DNA from 4 places in the Megasphaera sp. An286 genome. Region 4 is predicted to be linked to each of the others. Evidence: riboswitches for the same ligand, from Rfam matches in the RefSeq annotation. Region 4 holds a riboswitch; each other region holds the start of a gene.

The links. A riboswitch is a leader RNA that binds a small molecule or an ion and turns the genes downstream of it on or off. The one in region 4 is predicted to bind S-adenosylmethionine.
Region 1: another riboswitch for S-adenosylmethionine. It lies ahead of metK (methionine adenosyltransferase); the one in region 4 lies ahead of B5F80_RS03625 (methionine ABC transporter ATP-binding protein).
Region 2: another riboswitch for S-adenosylmethionine. It lies ahead of B5F80_RS05925 (MetQ/NlpA family ABC transporter substrate-binding protein); the one in region 4 lies ahead of B5F80_RS03625 (methionine ABC transporter ATP-binding protein).
Region 3: another riboswitch for S-adenosylmethionine. It lies ahead of B5F80_RS04505 (MetQ/NlpA family ABC transporter substrate-binding protein); the one in region 4 lies ahead of B5F80_RS03625 (methionine ABC transporter ATP-binding protein).

What each region holds. Positions count from the first base shown of each region.
Region 1 is NZ_NFIY01000004.1:92,237-97,930, forward strand. It holds gene B5F80_RS03315 (YicC/YloC family endoribonuclease) at 1-442, shown strand, start outside; gene B5F80_RS03320 (DUF370 domain-containing protein) at 453-731, shown strand; gene gmk (guanylate kinase) at 749-1,363, shown strand; gene rpoZ (DNA-directed RNA polymerase subunit omega) at 1,398-1,607, shown strand; gene coaBC (bifunctional phosphopantothenoylcysteine decarboxylase/phosphopantothenate--cysteine ligase CoaBC) at 1,628-2,842, shown strand; SAM riboswitch class I at 2,920-3,022, shown strand; gene metK (methionine adenosyltransferase) at 3,078-4,268, shown strand; gene priA (primosomal protein N') at 4,394-5,694, shown strand, end outside.
Region 2 is NZ_NFIY01000010.1:113-5,806, reverse strand. It holds gene B5F80_RS05940 (DUF1700 domain-containing protein) at 1-612, shown strand, start outside; gene B5F80_RS05935 (hypothetical protein) at 612-1,124, shown strand; gene rbr (rubrerythrin) at 1,271-1,807, shown strand; SAM riboswitch class I at 1,956-2,054, shown strand; gene B5F80_RS05925 (MetQ/NlpA family ABC transporter substrate-binding protein) at 2,185-3,003, shown strand; gene B5F80_RS05920 (flavodoxin family protein) at 3,141-3,674, shown strand; gene B5F80_RS05915 (GNAT family N-acetyltransferase) at 3,690-4,166, shown strand; gene B5F80_RS05910 (SoxR reducing system RseC family protein) at 4,269-4,736, opposite strand; gene trxA (thioredoxin) at 4,883-5,194, shown strand; gene B5F80_RS05900 (TIGR03905 family TSCPD domain-containing protein) at 5,208-5,462, shown strand.
Region 3 is NZ_NFIY01000006.1:86,293-91,986, reverse strand. It holds gene metF (methylenetetrahydrofolate reductase [NAD(P)H]) at 1-598, opposite strand, end outside; gene B5F80_RS04505 (MetQ/NlpA family ABC transporter substrate-binding protein) at 748-1,581, opposite strand; SAM riboswitch class I at 1,685-1,780, opposite strand; gene B5F80_RS04500 (C-GCAxxG-C-C family protein) at 1,947-2,369, shown strand; gene B5F80_RS04495 (hypothetical protein) at 2,421-3,959, opposite strand; gene B5F80_RS04490 (ABC-F family ATP-binding cassette domain-containing protein) at 4,115-5,694, shown strand, end outside.
Region 4 is NZ_NFIY01000005.1:14,552-20,245, reverse strand. It holds gene B5F80_RS03640 (UvrD-helicase domain-containing protein) at 1-1,976, shown strand, start outside; gene B5F80_RS03635 (flavodoxin domain-containing protein) at 2,077-2,574, opposite strand; gene B5F80_RS03630 (methionine ABC transporter permease) at 2,708-3,361, opposite strand; gene B5F80_RS03625 (methionine ABC transporter ATP-binding protein) at 3,342-4,385, opposite strand; SAM riboswitch class I at 4,481-4,578, opposite strand; gene B5F80_RS03620 (HAMP domain-containing sensor histidine kinase) at 4,982-5,694, shown strand, end outside.

The DNA.
Region 1 (5,694 bases), on a different contig from region 4:
TGATAAGGAAGGTGCCAATATCCGCCGCGACTTGCTGGCGCGGACCGACAGGATGGCGGCTATGATCGACGCCATTGAAGCGAAGAAAGAAGACGTCGTCGCCCGCTATAAGGAACGGCTGGAGAAAAAAATACTGGCCCTGTTCGACGCGGCCCGTCAGGTCCCCGACCAGGACCGGCTTCTGCAGGAAGTAGCCACATACGCCGACAAGGTGGATTTTACGGAAGAAGTTGTACGCTTCCGCAGCCATGTGGTACAATTAAAGGGTTTTCTGGAGCAGGACGGCGACGTAGGCCGCAAGCTCGATTTCCTCATTCAGGAAATGAACAGGGAAGTCAATACGATTGGCTCGAAGGCCAACGACACCGACGTGACGGAATATGTCCTGCAGTTGAAAAACGAAATTGAAAAAATTCGCGAACAGGTGCAGAATATCGAATGATGGTGAGGCTATGAATTTCAACTTATTGAATATAGGGTTCGGCAACATGGTAATGGGCTGTAAAGTCGTGGCCATTATCAGCCCCGAATCGGCGCCGATCAAGCGCATGGTGCAGGAAGCGCGGGAGCGCAATACGCTCATCGACGCGACCTTCGGCCGCAAGACCCGCTCAGTCCTCATCATGGACAACGGGCAGATCATCTTATCGGCCCTGCAGGCGGAAACTATTTCCCACCGTATTTTGCAGGTCGACGGGGAAGACCAGGAAGAACCAGAAGAAGATTTATAAGAGAGGATGGAGCGACCATGATCGATTCAGGTCTGCTTATCGTCGTCTCCGGCCCGTCCGGCGCCGGCAAGGGGACGATATGCGACGCACTGCGGGAGCATTTCCCCAATATCCACTATTCTATTTCCATGACGACGCGCCAGCCGCGTCCGGGCGAAGAAGACGGCGTCAATTATTATTTTACCGACAACGGCCGTTTTGAAGAGCTGCTGAAGGAAGACGCGTTTCTGGAACACGCCAAGGTATACGACCATTATTACGGCACGCCGAAGGAATACGTATACCAGATGCTCCGCCAAGGCAACCACGTCATGCTGGAAATCGACATTCAGGGAGCTATGCAGGTAAAGGAAAAGTATCCCCAAGGTGTCTTTATCTACATCGTGCCGCCGAGCAAAGCCGTCCTGGAAGAGCGGCTCCGGGGACGCCATACCGACTCGGATGAAGTCATCGCCGCGCGGCTGGCGAAGGCCCGGAACGAGCTGGAATGGATTGATAAATACGACTATGTCATCGTCAACGACGATCTGGGCGAAGCGATTCAGAAGGCCGCCGCCGTGCTGAAAGCCGAGGAGTGCAGAGTTATGCGCAACGCCAACTGTATCGAAGAGACCAAGCAGGCGTATCAATAGAAATTTGTATGCAGTAAAGAGGAGAGATGTTCTTATGTTGATCAAACCGACGTTGGAATCGTTAATGAAAAAAGTAGACAGCAAATACACCTTAGTCACGCTGGCAGCAAAACGGGCCCGCGAATTGACGGACGGCGACGAACCGCTCGTAGATGTAGAAACGACGCGCGTCGTTTCCATCGCGATGGAAGAAATCGATCAGGGCAAGATTACCTATGAAAAGCCTCAGGGCGGCATTAAATAATTGCGGAGGATATCATCGCCATGTTATTAGAAAACAAGAAAATCGTCTTGGGCATCAGCGGCGGCATCGCCGCGTTTAAGGCCGCTGAAATCGCCAGCATGCTGCGCAAGCGCGGCGCTGAAGTCAAGTGCATTATGACCGAACATGCGACGGAGTTTATTACGCCGCTGACGATGAGGGAAATTTCCGGCAACCCCGTCGCCGTATCCATGTTCAGCGATATTCCCGAATTTAACGTCGAGCACATCGCCCTGGCCCAGTGGGCCGACGTGTTCGTCATCGCTCCGGCTACGGCCAACGTCATCGGCAAAATTGCCGGCGGCATCGCCGACGATATGCTGACGACGACGGTCATGGCTACGACGGCTCCCGTCGTCATCGCCCCGGCTATGAACAGCAACATGTATATGAACCCCATCGTACAGAAAAATATCGCCGCCCTCAAGGAGTACGGCTATGAAATCATCGAGCCCGCTACAGGTCATTTGGCCTGCGGCGTCACCGGCGTCGGCCGTCTGCCCGAACCGGAAGACATTGTCGACTACGTCGAATTTACAGCCTGCCGGACGAGCCTGCTGAAAGGGAAGAAGGTCATCGTCACGGCCGGCGGCACGCGCGAACCTATCGACCCGGTCCGCTTTATCGGCAACCATTCCAGCGGCCGCATGGGCTTTGCCATCGCTAAAGCCGCAGCCTTTGCCGGCGCAGACGTCACCTTGGTCGCCGGCAGCAACGACCATCTGAAGACGCCGGCCGGCGTAGCGCGCCGCATCGACGTAGGCAGCACCAACGACATGAAGGCCGCCGTCGATTCGTATTACGACGACTGCGATCTGGTCATCAAGTCGGCTGCTGTCGCCGATTACCGTTCGGCTCATCCGGCAGCGAATAAGATCAAGAAATCCGACGAAACGCTGACCTTGACGATGGCTAAAAACCCGGACATCCTGTACGGCTTGGGCCAGCGCAAGGCCCATCAGGTTCTCATCGGCTTTGCTGCCGAAACGACGAACCTCATCGAGTACGGCACGGCTAAGTTAAAGAAGAAGAACCTCGACATGCTCGTCGCCAACGACGTCAGCGCCGAAGGGGCCGGCTTCCAGGGCACGACGAATATCGCCACCTTCCTGTTCCCTGACGGCTCGATGGAAAAGCTCGAGAAAATGGACAAGGAAGACCTGGCGGCGGTCATCGTAGAACGGGCCGCGGCGATTTTAGCCAAAAAAAATCAGTAATCGAGGCCATGATTTTTCGAATAGGTCTTGCATAATTCCTCTTGTTAGTATACAATAGGTCAAGTGAATAAAATATTTAACCATCAAGAGCTGTGGAGGGATTGGCCCGATGATGCAGCAGCAACCTTCAGTGAATGAAAGGTGCTAAATCCAACAGTGTAGCGTACTGAAAGATGGGCTGATACATACCCCTCTTTTCAGAGGGGATTTTTTTTGAACGCATAAGGAGGATATAATGGCAAAGAATCGTGAATTTTTTACGTCTGAATCCGTAACCGAAGGCCATCCCGACAAAATGGCCGACCAAATCTCTGACGGCATTTTGGATGCAATTTTGGAAAAAGATAAAAACGCCCGCGTCGCCTGCGAAACTCTCGTAACGACGGGCATGGTACACGTCGTAGGCGAAATTTCCACGACGTGCTACGTAGATATTCCGCACATCGTGCGCGAAACGGTCCGCAGCATCGGCTATACCCGCGCAAAATACGGCTTTGACTGCGATACGTGCGGCGTCCTCGTCTCCCTGGACGAACAGTCCCCGGACATCGCCATGGGCGTCGACGAAGCGCAGGAAAAGAAATCCGGCACGACGGATAAATTCGATTCGATCGGCGCCGGCGACCAGGGCATGATGTTCGGCTATGCGACGAACGAAACGGACGACTACATGCCGCTGCCGATTTCTCTGGCTCATCGCCTGTCCCGCCGTCTGGCCAAGGTCCGCAAAGACGGCACGCTGCCGTACCTCCGTCCGGACGGAAAGACGCAGGTAACGGTTGAATACGAAGACGGCAAGCCCGTCCGCATCGACACCATCGTCATTTCGGCTCAGCACAGCCCGGAAGTTACGCGCGAACAGATTGAAAAAGATTTGCTCGAATACGTCATCAAGCCGGAACTTCCCGAAGGGTTGTTCGACGACCAGACGAAGCTGTTCATCAACCCGACAGGCCGCTTCGTCATCGGCGGTCCTCAGGGTGACTCCGGCCTTACGGGCCGCAAGATCATCGTCGACACCTACGGCGGCATGGCTCGTCACGGCGGCGGCGCTTTCTCCGGCAAGGACCCCACAAAGGTAGACCGCTCGGCAGCTTATGCAGCCCGCTATGTGGCGAAGAACATCGTAGCCGCAGGCTTGGCGGATAAATGCGAAATCCAGCTGGCCTATGCCATCGGCGTAGCCCATCCCGTTTCTATCCACGTAGAAACCTTCGGTACGGGCAAAGTCGAAAACGAAAAGATTGTCGAATTGATCCGCAAACACTTCGACCTCCGTCCGGCCGGCATCATCGAAATGCTCGACCTGCAGCGCCCGATTTACAAACAGACGGCCGCTTACGGTCATTTCGGCCGCAACGATCTGAACCTGCCTTGGGAACAGCTCGACAAAGCCGACGTTCTCCGTCAGGAAGCCGGCTTATAAGACTGGACCATCTCAGAGGAATCATGCCTTCCAGGTGGCATGGCTGAATTAAATATGATACAATGTATAGGGGCTTGCTTCGTCAAGTCCCTATCTTTATGTTATACAAACGCAGGAGCAGGGCTATGGTAGCAGACATCATCATCAATACGACGGCCAAACGGCTGCAGCAGACCTTTTCCTATATCGTCCCGGACGGCATGGCTGTGCACGTCGGCAGCCGCGTGCAGGTTCCCTTTGGACGACGGCAGGAAGAAGGAATCGTCGTCGCCGTCAGCGAGAGAAATGCAGTCGAATATGCATACGAGCTCAAGCCGATCAGCGCCGTGCTGTCGGCGCAGGCGGGGTTTCAGGAAGAAATGATCGAAACGGCTTCCTGGATCAGCCGGTATTATCTCTGCAACCTTGCCGACGCCCTCCGCCTGTTCATGATAGAAAAGAAAGGGCTGGAAGTCCGTCTGTATGTTACGGTTGGAACGAAGGCTCCCGCGTCGGCGGAAGACGCCGATGTCGCCGCGTACGTCCAAGCGAAGGGCCAGGTGGAAAAAGCGGCGCTGGCGCGGAAATTCGGCGCCAGGCGAGTAGACGCTCTGCTTGAGGCAGGCGTACTGCAGGTAGAGAAGGGCTGGAAAAATAAAATATCCGATAAAACGGAAAAGTGGCTGTCCTTTGTGCGGGACGACGCCGACGGCCTGCTGGCGAACCGGCGGCGGCAGGCGGCCTTGCTGGCTGAATTGAAGCAAGCAGGCAGCGCGCCCGTATCTGCTTTTATTGGAAAAGGATACAGTGCCGACGTCATCCGCCGCCTCTGCGGCACGGGACTGGCGGCTATCAGTGAAAGAAATGTCCGGACGAGGCAGCTGCTGCCGACGTTGGAACAGAGCCGTCCTCTGACGCTGACAGACGAGCAGGCCCGGGCCGTACAGGCCGTCCGCGGCGACACGACGGGACGCACTTATGTGCTGCACGGCGTTACGGGGAGCGGCAAGACCGAAGTGTATATGCAGCTGGCCGAAGACGTATTGCGGCAGGGAAAGCAGGTCATCGTCCTCGTGCCGGAAATCGCCCTGACCGGCCAAATCGTAAGGCAGTTTGTCCGCCGCTTTGGAAACGACGTCGTCGTCATGCACAGCCAGCTCTCGAAGGGCGAACGGAAAAACAACTGGCTCCGCATGCTCCGCGGAGAAAGCCACATCTGCATCGGAGCCCGTTCGGCCGTCTTTACGGCGGCGCAGCATCTCGGCCTCGTCATCGTCGATGAAGCTCACGACAGTTCGTACAAACAGGAAGAATCGCCGCGCTATCATGCCGTCGCCGTAGCGCAGAAGCGCGCCGCCTATTACTGCTGCCCGGTCATATTGGGCAGCGCCACGCCGTCGGTCAGCGATTACTACGCAGCCCTGCAGGGAGAATATACGCTGCTGGA
Region 2 (5,694 bases), on a different contig from region 4:
AAAAACATATACCGCTACTATATCGGCAAACCCATCGTGCCGGAAGACAATCTCAGCATGACCGGCTCCGCCGACGCGCCGGCGCAGGAGGCGCCCGAGGCTGCCCCTGCCAAGGCGTCCCAATTCTACGATTGGGAAAAAGACCCGGCCCATCGCCGCCCCAAAATCCGGAAAGCCTACTACCCCATGCCGCAGCCCGAGCCGCCCCGAAACTACGATGCTTACGCCGAAGGGCCCCAGCGTCCTAAGGCGAAACGGCCTGCGGAACGGACAGCCGATGAAGACGAGCTGCAGTGGAATGACAAGGCCGCCATTCCCCAGGCAGCAAAGGCCATTGCCAGCCCCTTTCTAGACATATTCGGGGCCTTATTCAATATCGTCAGCACTATATTGTTCTTCGCCTTTGCCCTGGCGCTCCTCGCCTCCATCGCCGTATACAGCCTGCCGCCGTATATCTTCTCGGATCTGCTGCCCCTGCCGACGCTGTCCGTCTCGACGATGGCCTTCGCCGTCCTGGCCCTGCTGTTCGCGGCCCTGACCGCGTCGTACGCCAGCCAGGCCTGCCACCGCACGGCCCGCAATGCCAGAAACCCGCAAAGGAGGGACGGATAATGGGAAAAGTCGTCATATGCCTCGTCCTGACGCTGGTCTTTTCCTTTCTCAGCGTCCAGTCGTTCCTGAGCAACGACTACGCCCGCCTCCAGCGCTGGCTTGCCTATTATCAGGAATACAAGGTCTTCGAAGAAGCGGTCAAGCGGGGAAACGCCTCAAAGGCCGAGCTCTTCGAACGGCTGAAAACGATGTATCCCGGCCAAGTCAGCGAGCTGGAAACCCATCTCAAGGAAAAGTACGGCGACCTGACCGACACGGCGAAAGATACGCAGAGCACCTTGTCCGACACGCTGAACGACACCCTCGAAACGTTCTCCTCGTCCCACGCCGACATCGACGCCATAAAAAAGGAAGCCGAAAGCAGGCTTTCCTCTAAGGCCGAAGATGCCGAACAGGCCGTTTCCGAGCCGAAGCGTTCCGTATCCCGCGAAAGCAGCAAGGACACGGAATCGAAACACACTGACGATGCCAAAGAGCCGCGGCGCTCTGAGTCGGACACAGTGAAAGAATAATTTTTTTCATATTTTATTAAAAAATAATTATTATCCATTGATTTTATTTTGCAAATAGAGTATAATGTACTCAGAGGTCAGGAAAGAGACCTGACAAGAGGCAGCACAGGCTGCGAGTTTACGTATGAAATTATGGAGGTATCGATATGGAATTAAAAGGAAGCAAAACTGAAAAAAACTTAATGGCAGCATTTGCCGGCGAATCCCAAGCAAGAAATAAATACACCTATTATGCAAGCGTAGCGAAAAAAGCCGGCTACGAACAGATCAAAGCCTTCTTTGAAGAAACAGCCAACAACGAAAAAGAACACGCTAAAATCTGGTTCAAACTGCTCAACGACGGCATGCCGAACGACATCGACGCGCTGAAAGATGCCGCCGCAGGCGAACATTACGAATGGACGGAAATGTATCCGACCTTCGCAAAAGAAGCCAGAGAAGAAGGCTTCGAACACATCGCCTACCTGTTTGAAAAAGTAGCGGAAATCGAAAAACACCATGAAGAACGCTACCTGGCCCTCTTGGCCAACATCGAAAACGGCACGGTCTTCAAGAAACCGGCGACGAAAACATGGGTATGCCGCAACTGCGGATTTATCGTCGAAGGCGAAGAAGCTCCGGAAGTATGCCCGGTCTGTGCCCATCCGCAAGCTTTCTTTGAATTGAAAAACGATAACTACTAAACCACCATATATAACGAGACACCATCACACATCCAAAAGCGGAGGCAGGAATCCTGCCTCCGTCTTTTGTCGTCGGAAAAATTCTGCTGCCAAAACATTGACATTCGGCACAAGAGATGGTATGATTTTTATCAACAATCATATATTGATTTCATCAAGAGCAGCCGAGGGAATGGCCCTATGACGCTGCGGCAACCCCCAAATGGGATAGGTGCCAAGTCCAGCGGATACATCCGACAGATGAACACATACGTAACCAAAGCCGTCATCTGTCGACGGCTTTTCTTTTTACCCGTATCATCGCCGGCCCATCCTATGGCAGGCCATCCTGCCTCTTGCCATGTGATTGATTCAGTATCAGAAAGGATGAACAACTCATGAACTCTTCTATCAAAAAACTCCTTGCTGCGGCCCTCATCGCCGCGACCTGCGTATTTGCCGCCGGCTGCGGCAGCTCCGACAGCGGCTCGGCCGACAAAAAGGAAATCGCCATCGGCGTAACGGCCGGCCCCCATGCGGAAGTCATGGAACAAGTAGCTAAAGAAGCAGAAAAACAAGGCCTGACCATCAAGGTCGTCGAATTCAACGATTTTGTACAGCCCAACAAAGCCTTGGCCGAAGGCGATTTGGATATGAACTCCATGCAGCATCAGCCCTACCTCGACAACGTCGTCAAAAACCAGGGCATGAAGCTGACCTCTATCGGCAAGACCATTATCCTGCCCATGGCCGTATATTCCCACAAATATAAAAACATCAGCGAAGTCGCCGACGGCGCTAAGGTTACCATTCCGAACGACCCGACCAACGGCGGCCGCGCCCTCCTGCTCCTGCAGCAAGTCGGCCTCATCACCCTTAAAAACGGCACCTCCGTCGACGCCTCCGTACCGGATGTCGTAAACAATCCGAAGCACCTCGAATTCATCGAGCTCGACGCCGCCCAGATTCCCCGTTCCCTCGACGATACGGACTTGGCCTGCGTCAACACGAACTACGCCATCCCGGCCGGCTTAAACCCGCAGAAGGATTCCCTCCTCGTAGAAGACAAGGATTCGCCGTACGCTAACATCATGGTCGTCCGCGAAGATGAAGCCAATAACGAAACGTATAAAAAAGTCCTGGCTATCTACCAGTCTGAACCGATTAAAAAATTCATCAACGAACACTTCCAAGGCACGATTCTCCCGGCATTCTAAGAGAAACGGACATCGAGCCACCACGGCATAGCCCCTCGCGGCTATGCCGTTTTTAGTTATACGCTTATACGCTGCAGGAAATAATATAGTATAATGAAATAGTAAAAGGAAACTACGCGTTAAGGAGATGACAGCTGATGAAACACATCGTAATCCTATCGGGCAGCCCCAGAAAAAACGGAAACACGAACCTCTTGTGCCGCCAATTTCAGCAAGGAGCCGAGGCGGCGGGCCACAGCGTACGCTTTATCCCCCTGGCGGAAAAACGCATCGGCTTCTGCCGGGCCTGCGACGCCTGCATGCGCAATGGCGGAGCCTGCATCCAGAAGGACGACATGGCAGACATCCTCGGCGCCTTCCAGCAGGCCGACGTCGTCGTACTGGCGACGCCCGTCTATTTTTACGGCGTCAGCGCTCAGATGAAGGCATGTATCGACCGCACCTATCCCATTTGGCAGCATCTCGGCCGCAAGGAAGTATACTACATCGTCTCCGCCGGCCTGGGCGAAGACATCATTGCCCGCTCCCTCGGCGACCTGGACGGATTTGTCGAGCACTTCGAGCAGTATGAAATCAAAGGCCGCCTGTACGCGTCCAACGTCATGGAAGCCGGAGCCGTCCGCACCCAGCCGGTCATGGAAGCAGCCTACCAGGCCGGCCTTCACGTATAGAGCAGGAGGATACTGATGGAATCATTACGATACAGAAAAGCCCGGACCGAGGATATGGAAGCCGTCATGGCCCTGCAGACCGCCGTCTTTCACGGCGAGCAGCTCATCCCTCTGGACGCCGTTGAAGCCTTTCTAGCCATGGAGCCCCAGTGCTGGGTCGCCGAGCTGGACGGCGTCATCGTCGGCACGGCCGCCGCCTGGCATGAAGGCGGACAGCTTCACTGGGGCCGGTTCCTCGTGACAAACGCCCTGCGGGGCAGGCACATCGGTACGAAATTAGCGGCCTTTACCTTTGCAGAACTCTTCGCCCAGGGAATCGATTCTATTTTTATGGAAGCCCGCGACACGACTGTCGCCATCGTCGGCAAGATGGGCGGAACCGTCGCAGGAGATCCCGTCCCCTTCTACAAAGGCACGGTCACGCCCGTATGGATCACGAGAGCAGCCTTTGCCCGATGCAGCCAGGAAATGCAAAATGGATGCTCCTCGTAATATACAAGAAAGCATCCACAAGCTGCGGTTTCAGCCGCAAGCCATGAACCGGCCCTCCGAATGCCGGTCCCACGAATGCCGGTCCCACGCCTGGCAGTCCTATTATGAATTATTTTGCTGTGATTTTCCCGGCCAATCGTCCATTTCAATAGTCTGTTCTACGATGATTTCCGTAATTTCCGCCATCGTGTTGGCTTCACGGACCTTTTTCTCGTAGCGTTTGAGCAGCACGGCGCCGACGACGCCGCCGAAAATCATGCCGGCGAAGGCCGACAGTTCCTTAGCCCAGCCGAGGGTTTCGCCGTTTACGTAGCCGAAAGCACCCCAGATGAGGACCATCAGAAGGGGCATACCGAAGCACATAGCTCCGCCGACGCCCATCTTTCCGTCAGGAATATTAAATCGTACATATTGCCCTTTAATCGCTCCAATAGGGTTCTTCGCGTCGATCAGGGCGTTGTTTTTGCAAATCATGCCGCTGCACGGCGTATACAAATTATTGCGGTTCGTCCGCAGCTTGACCATGCCGTTGTCAAATACGGTGTCGACAACTCCCGTTCCAGTTCTCATAGGTATCTCCTTATCTGAATATCAAGTGTAACTGCCCTTATTATAACTTACTTTTACCAGCCTGAACAGATATATATTTGTCAAATCCATCCTTTTTTGGTATACTATAGATGTCTTTGAAAAATCTATCCCAAGGAGTGATATATATGGCAGTAACTACGATTACAGCAGCGAATTTTCAGCAGGAAATCCTCTCGGCCCAGGGCGTCGTCCTCGTCGATTTCTGGGCCGCCTGGTGCGGGCCGTGCCAAATGCTTTCGCCCGTCGTCGATGAAATCGCCGAAGAACAGCCCCAAATCAAGGTCGGCAAGGTAAACGTAGACGAACAGCGGGAACTGGCGTCGCAGTTTCAAATCGAACTCATCCCGACCCTCGTCGCCTTTAAGGACGGCGCGGAAATAGGCCGCCTCGTCGGCGTCCATCCCAAGGAAAGCATCCTGGCATTAGTGAAGAAATAAGGAGGCCTCGGTCATGTACAGCTATACCCCTGCGGGAGTATGCTCCCAGCAAATCTTTTTTGATCTGGACGGCGGCGTCGTCAAAAACGTCCGCTTTATCGGCGGCTGTCCCGGCAACTTGCAGGGCATCAGCCGCCTCGTCGAAGGCATGGACGCGTCTGACGTAATCCAGCGCCTCGAAGGCATCCAGTGCGGCGGCAAGCCCACGTCCTGTCCCGACCAGTTCGCCAAAGCCCTGAAGCAGGCCCTAGCAACGGAACACAACTGATTTATTCTATGCTAAAAAAAGACGGTACCGCGATTTCCGGCAGTGAACTGACCCCCAAATGTTAGACCAAAAAATCTAACGATTGGAGGTCAGTTTTTTTATGGCAAAATACAGTTACGAATTTAAGAAGCAACTGGTATCAGAATACCTGGACAATCAGGGAAGCTACGCTTCCATTTCACAAAAACATGGCCTGTCGAGCAGTTGCCAGTTAAAAACGTGGGTTGCTGCC
Region 3 (5,694 bases), on a different contig from region 4:
TGGGGACGCTGATGCCGGCGATTTCGCACCGTTCGAGGAAGCGGTAGAAGGTGGCGTTGTCAAAGAAGAGCTGGGAAATGAGCTCGCTGGCGCCGGCGTCGACCTTCGTCTTCAAGTTGCGGATGTCGGCGGCCATCGTCTGGGCTTCCGTATGGCCTTCAGGATAGCAGGCGCCGATGACGTTGAATTCCGGGGCGTTCCGCTTGATGAAGGCTACGAGATCGCTGGCATGTTCGAAGACATGGGCTCGTTCGCGGCCCGGCGTTTCGTCGCCCCGCAGGGCCAGGATATTTTCGATGCCCGCCTTTTTCAGCTCGTCCAACGTGCGCAGGGCGTCATCTTCGGTCAGGTAGATACAGGGCATATGAGCCGCCGTTTCGCAGCCGTAGGTGTGCTTGATAGCCGAGGCCACTTCGACGGTGCGGTTGCCGCCGCTGCCGCTTCCGCTGGCGCCGCAGGTGACACTGATGAAATCGGGATAAAGCTGGCTCAGCTCGTCTAAAGCGGCGTAAATCGTCTCGATGGGCGTATCCGGCTTGGGCGGGAAGACTTCAAAGGAAAAGACTGTTTTTTTGGCAAATAATTCATTTGTGCGCATATATATTGCTCCTTGCTGCATAGCTGACAGGGGGTAAGCACGAGTACAGCCGCGTGTTTTTGTTTATATTATATCATGAAGTATGGCCGTATGTATAACAAAAGGGCCTGGAACGAGGCCCTTTTGCATGAATATATATGTGTGTTGTATTAGAAGCTGGGCAGAATGGCTCCCTGGTATTTGTCTTCGATGAATTTCTTCACTTCCGGAGACTGGAGGGCTTTGACGAGAGCCTGGATTTCCGGGCGGTTTTCGTCGCCTTCGTGGATGGCTAAGATGTTAGCGTACGGCGAGTCTTTATCTTCGAGGAAAATCGCGTCCTTCAGCGGATTGAGGCCGGCTTCCATGGCGAAGTTCGTGTTGATGACGGCGATGTCTACGTCGTCAATGGAGCGGGGAATCTGGGCGGCTTCCAATTCGACGAACTGGAGGTTTTTGTCGTTTTTCACGATGTCCTGTACCGTAGAGGTGATGCTGCCGTTATCCTTCAGGGAAATCAGGCCGGCCTTCTGCAGGATGAGCAAGGCCCGGCCGCCGTTGGTCGGGTCGTTGGGGATGGCGACCTTCGCGCCGTTTGCCAATTCGTCCAGTTTGGCGACTTTATGGGAGTAAATGCCCATCGGTTCGATGTGGACCTTGCAGATGGCCTTGAGCTGCGTGCCGTGTTCTTTATTGAACGTTTCCATGTAGGGGCCGTGCTGGAAGAAGTTGGCGTCCAGCTCCTTGTCGTTCAGGGCCAGATTCGGCTTGACGTAATCTGTAAATTCGATGATCTTCAAATCGATGCCGTCCTTGGCTAAGAGGGGCTTGATTTCGTTTAAGATTTCCGCGTGGGGAACGGGCGTCGCGCCGACGGTCAGGACCTTATTCTGCGTCGACTCTTTGCCGCCTGCCGGGGCGTCGCTGCCGCAGCCGGCGGCCAATACGGCCAGCGCGCAGAGAGCCGCAGCGGCCAGGACGGTAAGTTTTTTGAAATGCTTCATAAATGATTCCTCCTAAATATAAAATGATATGGCGTAAGACCGTTTAGCCTTTTATCCCATGAAAAAAGCCCCTTTCCCAAGAGAAAGAGGTATCGTCGCAGGGTCTTTATCTCTCGGAAATCAATCCGCAGGAATTAGCACCGTCGTTATCGGTTGCCGGGCTTCATTGGGCCAGTCCCTCCGCCGCTCTGGATAAAAGGATGTAAAATTGTCTTGAACATAGTGTATCATGAATCTCAGATTTGTCAAATTGCTATATTTGCATAGCCTGCCGGCCTGATATGACGAGAACGAAAGTAACGGGCAGAACGGCAAAAATGTGATATAATCAAAGGACGAGATATTGCATTAGGAGGTAATACGAAATGGAATCGATTCAAGACGTAGTAAAAAAATACCAGCAAGGCGGTAATAACTGTTCCGAAACGGTATTAAAGGCCTGCAATGAATATTACGGCCTCAACCTGTCGGACGACGTGTTCCGCATGGTATCGGTCATGGGCGGCGGCGTCGGCGGCTCGGGCTGTCTCTGCGGCGCCCTGAACGGCGCCTGCCATATCCTGGGCCTTCTCGTAGGCCGCAATACGCCGGAAGAAAAGACCAAGGCGGAAATCTACGCTCCCGTAAAGGAATTTTATCAGCTGTGGATGGGTAAGTTCCACGCGTCGTGCTGCCGCGTCCTCAAGAGCCCGGCCAACGGCGGCCCCGTATCCTGTCCGGAGCTCATGGTCGGTACGGCGGAGCTCCTGGCGGCCTTTATAGAAGAAAAGGGATTGCTTAAAAAATAAAGACATGGAAAAGACCTCGTACGGCGTCGTACGAGGTCTTTTTTTGCGGGTTTATTTATTCGGCAGGATGACGTCGCGGGCCCGGACGTCCTTGCTCAGGCTGTCGATGTGGTTGGCAAAAATCTTGGCCATGCGGATATTTATTTCATCTTTCATTGGCACTTGATAATGCGATGGCGTAAGGGTGTTCCAGGCTGAAGACGGATTGCCGTCAACGTGGATGACATCGTTTTCATCGGGTTCAATGAGAACGTATGTGGGAATTTGATGCATGTCGTTTTGCCAGATGCCTAGTTTTACGTCAGGGCTATCTTTCGTGTCATTCTGCCGGGCCATGATAAAGGTAAGGGGGTAATAGCTCTTTTTACCGTTCGAGAACTGGGTGTACTGTGTGCGGAAATGGATGAGCGACTGTTTGAATGGCACAACGGCAATGGAATCACTGGCTTTGTCGGCAATGACGAAACAAGGGCCGGCTGTCGTCTGGAACAATGCTAGGTAGCCGTCGTCATCTTCTTCGGAAACAGCCACGACTTCACCATGGAGAGTATGGTCTTTTGCCATTGCCTTGGCGGTGTCCAGGCTGTTGGGGGACGGAAGCGTTTGATAGGCTGAGCCTTCTGGCAACGCTTTGCTGATGATGCGGTCGCTGTCGGAGAAGGTGACCTGCGTTGCCGTAGCCGATTGGACGAGGCCGCCTAAGCCGACGAGGCAGACGATGGAGACGGCCAGGCCGATGAGATAGGGCTTGGATTGTCCCGTCGGCTGCTTGCGCTTGACGAGGACGGCGCAGACAATCGCCGCGATGACGAGGGCCGCGCAGACGACGCCTAGCAGGATGGCCGTCGTCTGATGGAAAATGCGGAACTGGGCCTGCATGTGAATATCCTGGCCTGCCGAGGCGCCCTGGGTGTTGATAAAGGCCGGCTTCAAATCCCAGACGAGGGTCTTGCCGTCGTCGAGGACCTGGTCGGCGTTTGTGGCGTCGACGGCCATGGGCAGGTGCATCGTAAAGTCGAGAGACGCCGAGTTGACGGCGGCGGCGACGGCCTGGTTATGGATTTCGTTGAGCTGGGCCGCTTCCCGTTCAGCCTGCTTGCGGTATTCCAAATAACTCCAGACGTCGACGCTGGATGGTACCTGGAAGAAATTGGGAATATTGTCTTCGTAATGGGCCTGTGGCAGGGCGGCGTTTTCCTGTCCCTTGATCCGCGTATGGATGGAATAATAGTCATACAAGAGGCCCTTGTGCAGCCGGATTTCACCGTATTCCGGGTCGGGCGTCCAGAATTCGCCGCCTGTATCGGCAATATCCTGTATGCCGGCGTAGGTTTTGCTGGACCGGTAGCCGTTTGCCGTATCTTCGACGGTGAAGCCGTTCTGCCGGTCTTCCTGCTTCCATTGATTCAGGGAAGCGGCCATGTCGGCCTGCATGGGAATCTGAAAGGATAAGTCCTTGCGCAGGACGATGGAGCCGTCGTCCTTAAAGGTCATGTCGGCGTGCAGGTCGGCGCAGCCGCTCAGAAACAGCCCGCTCACTACGAACAGGCAGGCCGCCGCAGCGCGGCGCATAACGTGTTTGTACATCATAATCTATCCCCCGCTTTCAAAAGGTGTCTTTGCCTTTACTGTAGCATATTCGCCGGGATATGACAACGGCCGGAAGCTGTCGCGGCGGCAGCAGATATGCTATAATGTATACTTAGCAAATTATATCATGATGCAGCATAGATGAGAGGATAACCATGGGAAGTATAAAAGTACAGAAATTATCGAAATCATTCGGCGTCCATACGGTGTTTCAGGACGTATCCTTTGAAATCCGCCGCGGCGAACGCATCGGCCTCATCGGAGCCAACGGCGCAGGCAAATCGACGCTCCTGAAATGCCTTATGGGTCAGGAAGAATATGACAGCGGCGTCTTCGTCGTGTCCGAAGGCGAATCGGTCGGCTACCTGCAGCAGGATATTGCCTTTGAAGACGACGTGACGCTGCGTCAGACCATCACCGAGGCCTGGCAGGACGTGCTGCGCCTGGAAGAACAGCTCAAGGATGCGGAGAAGGACATGCAGGCCCATCCCGACGATGAAAGCGTCATGAACAAATACGCCCGCCTGCAGGAACGGTTTGAATGGCTCGGCGGCTATGAATACGAATCCATGTCCCGGAAGATCGTCCACGGCCTGGGCTTCGGCGAAGCCGATTTGGACCGGCCGGTGCAGCAGTTTTCCGGCGGCCAGAAGACGCGCATCAACCTGGCTAAGGCCTTAGTACGCCGTCCCGATTACTTATTCCTCGACGAACCGACGAACCATCTGGACATGGACATGCTGGAATGGCTGGAAGGCTACTTGCTGTCCTATGGCGGCGGCATCCTCATCGTGTCCCACGACCGCTATTTCCTGGACAAGGTGGCGACGGGCATACTGGAGCTGGAACACGGCAAGGTGACCAAATACAAGGGCAATTATTCCCGGTATATCGTCCAGCGGACGGAGCAGCGCAAGGCTCTGGAAAGGGCCTACCAAAAGCAGCAGGACCATATCCGCCAGACCGAAGAATATATCCGCAAGTATAAGGCCGGCATCAAGGCCAAGCAGGCCCGGGGCCGTCAGTCCCAGCTCAACCGGCTGGAGCGCATCGAACTGGCTCCTGAAGCGGAAACGCTGCATTTCCATTTTGCGCCGGCAGAAGAATGCGGCCAAAAGGTCCTCGTCCTCGACGATATCTGCGGCGGCTTCGGCGACCGGCAGTTATTTGACCACTTGTCCCTGCTGCTGCGCCGCGGCGAGTCGGCGTCCCTCATCGGGCCGAACGGCACGGGCAAGACGACGCTCCTGCGCATGATTATGGGCGAAATCGAAGCGGACAAGGGCCACATCACCTTGGGCAGCCGCGTGCATATCGGCTACTTTGCCCAGGAGCATACGGATTTGCACGGCGCCTGGACGGTGCTGGGAGAAATCATGAACGATTTCAGCTACGGCGAAGACGAAGCCCGTTCCGTGCTGGGCCGCTTCCTCTTTCAAGGCGACGACGTATTTAAGGTCGTCGACAGCCTGAGCGGCGGCGAACAGGCGCGGCTGGCCTTATTGAAGCTGTTTTTGCAGGGCGCCAACTTCCTCATCCTCGACGAACCGACGAACCATCTCGACATTCCGACGAGGGAAGTACTGGAACAGGCCCTGCAGGAATTCGGCGGCACGTACCTCGTCGTATCCCACGACCGCTATTTCCTAGACAAGATTACCCAGCGGACCCTCGTGCTGGAAGATAAGAAGATCAAGGAATTTTTAGGAAACTATACCTATTACCGGGAAAAGGT
Region 4 (5,694 bases):
TTACCAACAAGTCGGCGGCGGAAATGCGCCGGCGCATCCACAACCTGACAGGCGACAACGACACGGGCTACGTCAATACGTTCCATGGATTCTGCGTATCGGTCCTGCAGGAAGACAGCCACGCCGTCCAGTATCCCAAGAATTTTCTCGTCCTCGATAATGCCGATATCGACGCCATGCTCCAGATGATTTACGAAGAACGGGGGCTGACGCTGCGCAATATGACCTTTTCCGCCGCCCGGGATATGATAGAAATGCGCAAGCTCGTCCAGGAACCGGAATATTACGCCGACATGATTACGATGTCTCTGGAGCGGCTGAAAAAGAAGTACGACGAAGCCTCGTCGGCTGCGGACATCATCTTCTACGGCTATTTGTATCAGGAAAAGAAATGCTTCGGCCTCGATTACAACGACCTCATCAAGTTTTCCCTGTATATTTTCAAGGAGCACGACGACATCCGGCTGAAATGGCAGCGGCGGCTGGAATACATCATGATCGACGAATTTCAGGATATCGACCTGCTTCAATACGAGCTCATGAGCGTCTTGTGGGGCTATCACAAGAATTTGTTCATCGTCGGCGACCCGGACCAGACGATTTATACGTGGCGCGGCGCCAACGTAAAGTATCTCCTCGAGTTTGACAAAGCTTTCCCAGGGACGAAGACCATCGTAATGATGGATAATTACCGCTCGACGCCTCAGATTTTGGCGGCGGCCAACGCCCTCATCGACAACAACGTGTGCCGTATGGCCAAGTCGCTCCGGCCGACCTTGCCTGACGGTGACGCCGTGGTCTGCCATTTTGCCGAAAATCCCCAGGCTGAAGGGCAGTGGATAGCCGGGCGCATGAAGGCCTTGCGCGAACGCGGCGTGCCTTACAAGGACATGGCCGTCCTGTACCGGGCCCATTACGTGACGCGGACTGTGGAGGAAGCGCTGTTGAAGGAACACATACCCTACGTCATATACAGCGGCGTCCAGTTTTTTAGCCGCAAGGAAATCAAGGATGCTCTCAGCTATTTGCGCATCATCGCCTATAAAGACGACCTGTCTTTCCAGCGGATCGCCAACGTGCCGAAGCGCAATCTGGGCAAGCGGCGCATGGCCTTTCTGCAGGAATACGCCGACACCCGCGGCTGCTCCCTGTACGAAGCGCTGGTCGAAACGATGGACGACGGCCTGTTTAAGGGGACGAAGGCCCGCCAGTTCGCAGCGCTCGTCGAGTCCTTTGCCGCCGAGTACGAGGGCCGGCCTGTATCGGAGGTCCTGTCGGCAATTCTCGACGCCAGCGGCTATGAGAAAGCGCTCCGCACCGAAGGCAGCCAGGAGCGGCTGGACAACCTGGCCGAGCTCAAGCAGGCCGTGTACGAGTATGAAACGACATGCGGCGAGGAAGTCACGCTGGAGCATTATTTGTCCCACGTGGCCTTGCTTACCAACGCCGACGCCGCGCCGGATGACGACAAGGTCAAGCTCATGACGGTTCACGCCGCCAAGGGGCTGGAATTCCCCTACGTATTCCTGTACGGCCTGAACGAAGGCATTTTCCCGTCGCGGAAGGTGCGGACGATGCAGGCCATGGAAGAAGAACGGCGGCTGGCCTTCGTAGCCCTGACGCGGGCTGAAAGGGGCTTATATTTGTCCGAAGCGGACGGGCAGCATTTCGACGGCGCAGTCCGCTATCCGTCGCGGTTTATCCTGGATATGGGCCCGGACGTGCTGGCGTATGATAATCCGCCGCCGGACAGCCTCGTCCGGGCGACTCGGGACTACATCGAATACAGCGGCAAATACTGGCCTGACCGGGAGGGCAAAACGACCTTTGCGTCGGGCCAGCGGATACGGCACGCCGTCTTCGGCGAGGGAACCGTCATCGACGCCAATATGGACCGGCAAGCCTACGTCGTGCAGTTCGATGCCATGGACACGGCGCGGATGATTTCGTTCCGCGTGAAGCTGGAAGCGATATAACATAGGGAGATTATGCAATGAGGCAGAGAAAAAGGACGCGCCGCCAGATTAAGATGACGCGTCCTTTTGTATGATACATAGTATTGGGTCAAGTATAGTATTAGCCCTCTATGCCGAACAACTCGACAGCCTTAGCCGCCATGCGTTCGCCGTAGGTCAGGAAGGTTTCCTTGCTTCCGTCCAGATCTTTGCTTAAGGCTACAGGGCCCAGATGGATGACAGGCGCGCCACATGAGCCGCCGCCGGAATAGGTCATCATGCCGTAGACCATCATATGGTCGAGGATGAGGCGAATGCCCAGGTCGCCGCCGCCGTGGAGATAATCCATCGTTGCGAAGGCTCCGCCCAGCTTGCCGGCGAGCTGGCATTTCTTGCATGGCCCTTCGAGCCAGGACTTGACGTCGGCGCAGACGCTGGCGAAATAAATAGGCGAGCCCAGGACGATGCATTTGCTTTCGGCAGCCCACGCTTCGTCCAAATCGTCGATAGAGCAGGCTTTGGCCTGGACGCCCTGTACCCGTTCCATGCCCTGGGCGATGATTTCGGCCATCTTCTGCGTGTGGCCCGTTTTAGAGTAATACAGTACCATTGCTTTCATACTTCATGCCTCCTTGTTGCATACGTATATATACATCTTACTCATACGGCCCTTTCTTTGTCAAATCCGGCGCTGTATAACATAACCCAGACCATGGCAGGTTCTGCTGCGGTCTGGGTTATATCGTATCTACTTATTTTTTATTTTTCTTGCGCGAGGCGAAGTCGCCGCAGGCCTGGATGAGGTTGACGCCTACGATGAGGATGATGATCGTCGCCAGCATGACGTCGGCGCGGAAGCGCTGGTAGCCGTAGCGGATAGCGATGTCGCCGAGGCCGCCGCCGCCGATTGCGCCGGCCATGGCCGAAGCGCCGATGAGGTTGACGATGAGGACCGTAATGTTGTTGATGATCGTCGGCAGGGCTTCGGGAATGAGGACCTTGCGGATGATCTGGAAGGGCGTGGCGCCCATGGATTCCGCGGCTTCGACGAGGCCGAAGTCGACGTCGCGGATAGACGTTTCAACGAGGCGGCTCAAAAAGGGAATGGCCACGATGGTCAGGGGCACGCAGGCCGCCGTCGTGCCGATGGACGTGCCGGCGATGATGCGGGTCAGAGGAATGATGGCGACCATGAGGATGATAAAGGGAATCGAGCGGATGATGTTGACGATGGTGCCCAGTATCTGATTGATAAAGCGGTTTTCCAGAATATGGCCCCGGCTGGTCGTGACCAGCGTAATGCCGAGGGGAATACCGATGATAGCGGCGATGATCGTCGCGACGGCGACCATGAAAACAGTTTCCTGAATGCCTTGGAGCATTAAATTAATGATTTCTTGGGACATATCCTAAAACCTCGCTTCCAATAGGTAATTCTTTAATATATTCAAATGCTTTTGCCTGTTGTTCCATAGAACCCATGATGACGACGATGAGATAGCCGAAAGGTTCGTCCTGAATGTAGTCGATGTTGCCGTAGAGGACGCTGACGTAGGTGTGGAAGCGTTGTACGACCGATGCGACGACAGGTTCGTTCGTAGCGGCTCCCTTGAAGCGCAGGCGGACGAGCATATCGTAGCCCGGCGCAGGCTGATCCGTAATGCCCATCTTGGCGATGCCGGCGGGCAGCTCCATGTTGATAACCGATTTGACGAAGTCCTTCATCGTCTGGGACTGGGGATTGGTAAAGACGTCGACGACGCGGCCTGCTTCCTTGATGACGCCGCCTTCGATGACGGCGACGCGGTTGCAGATTTCTTTGATAACCGCCATTTCGTGGGTAATGATGACGATGGTAATGCCAAGGCGCTGGTTAATGTCCTTGAGCAGCTCGAGGATGGATTTCGTCGTCTGCGGGTCCAGGGCCGACGTGGCTTCGTCGCACAGGAGGATGTTCGGGTCGCTGGCCAGGGCCCGGGCGATGCCGACGCGCTGCTTCTGGCCGCCCGACAGCTGGGCCGGGTAGTTGAACTGCCGGTCCGTCAGTCCGACTAATTCCAAAAGGTCGGCGACTTTTTTCTGGATGGCTTCCTTCGATGCGCCGATGAGCTCCAGGGGGAAGGCGATGTTGTCGAAGACCGTCCGCGACGAGAGCAGGTTGAAATGCTGAAATATCATGCCGATATGCTTGCGTTCCGCCCGCAGCTGGGCGTCGGTCATGTTCGTCAGGTTCTTTTCGTCGATGATGACGTTGCCGCTCGTCGGCCGTTCGAGCATGTTGATGCAGCGGACGAGGGTCGATTTGCCGGCGCCGCTCTTGCCGATAATGCCGAAGATTTCGCCGTCTTCAATGGTCAGGTTGACGCCTTTGAGGGCGTGGACCTGGGCCTTGCCGTCGTAGGTTTTGGTAATGTTTTCCAGTTTTATCACAATATCAACTCCTTGATTCAGTACGAGTTCAACCCGGTGGCAGTACAACTAAAAAAGCCGTCAAACAGATGACGGCTCGGTATTTCGTGTATGTCGCTTCATCTGCCGGAATACTCCGTTGGAATTGGCACCTTCCCTGACGGGGGTTGCCGCAGCGTCATGGGGCCAGTCCCTCAGCTGCTCTGGATGAACTTGTATATTTGGTTGTTGCTTAACATATTATCACTAAGGGACGGGTGTTGTCAAATACAAGAGATATTTCGCCGTGTAAAATATGCGAAAGCAAAGGACATGGGCGCGGCCTGCGGCCTGGGATTTTCGTAAAAATGCAGAACATCCACAGGAAAATCGGAATATTTTTCTAAAAAATATAGTTGCATTTTAAATGTATTAAGCCCATCAATCGGATACCTGCTGCAGAAAAGACAAGGGCACGGAGGTTTTATGAAGAATTTTTCCTTCGTTTAATTTTTGTTTATCTTTTCCGCATACACTGCAATAAGTATAACTATGCGAACGTATCAAGATATCTGCGGCGGCGTGGTATAATAGAAGGCAAGGCGCGTCATGCGGCAGGAAAGCGGGGAGAAGGACAGATGAACCTGAGAGATATACCTATTGGAAAACGATTGCTGTTGTCTAACTTTGTTATGATAGCCATTCCCGTGGCCTTTACTCTCGTCGTCAGCATCGCTATTTTTTTAGGCCTCCATTTCGGCAACATCAACAGGGCGGCGGCCATTTCCTTTCTCTGGCCGGAGAGCAACGGCCCGACCTTATCGGTGCAGTTTGAGCTGAGCCGCCTCTGCGTCCGCGCCGACTGGTATACCGGAGGCATGGGCCGGCTCATGCAGACGAGCGACCATTTGGAAGATCAGGGCCTTACGGTGGCGATTTCCCAGAAGGGACAAATCCTGTATGCGACGGAGCATACTGATCCCTGGGCGACGATCGGCGAGGCGTACCGGCGCAGCCCGGGCAGCGGCGCGGCCCTCAACTGGTCAGACGAAGGCATCGCCTTCCATTATACGTCGCCTGAGACGGGCGTAGCCGTAGCCGTCATCGGGCCGGTACAACTGCGCAAGCACGGCGGCATTTGGGACCTCAGCTCGAAGAATATCGTGAAGGTCGCCTTTGTCGTCTTAGCCATATTGGCGGTCCTCGTGACGATTGCCGTAGGGCTTTTCTTAGCGCGCCTGCTGGCTCGGCAAATTGTCCGGCCTGTAGAGGAGATGCGGAACATCGCCGAAGACATCAGCCGGGGAAATTTGGATCATCCCGTCGTTGCCGAGGGGAACGACGAAATCAG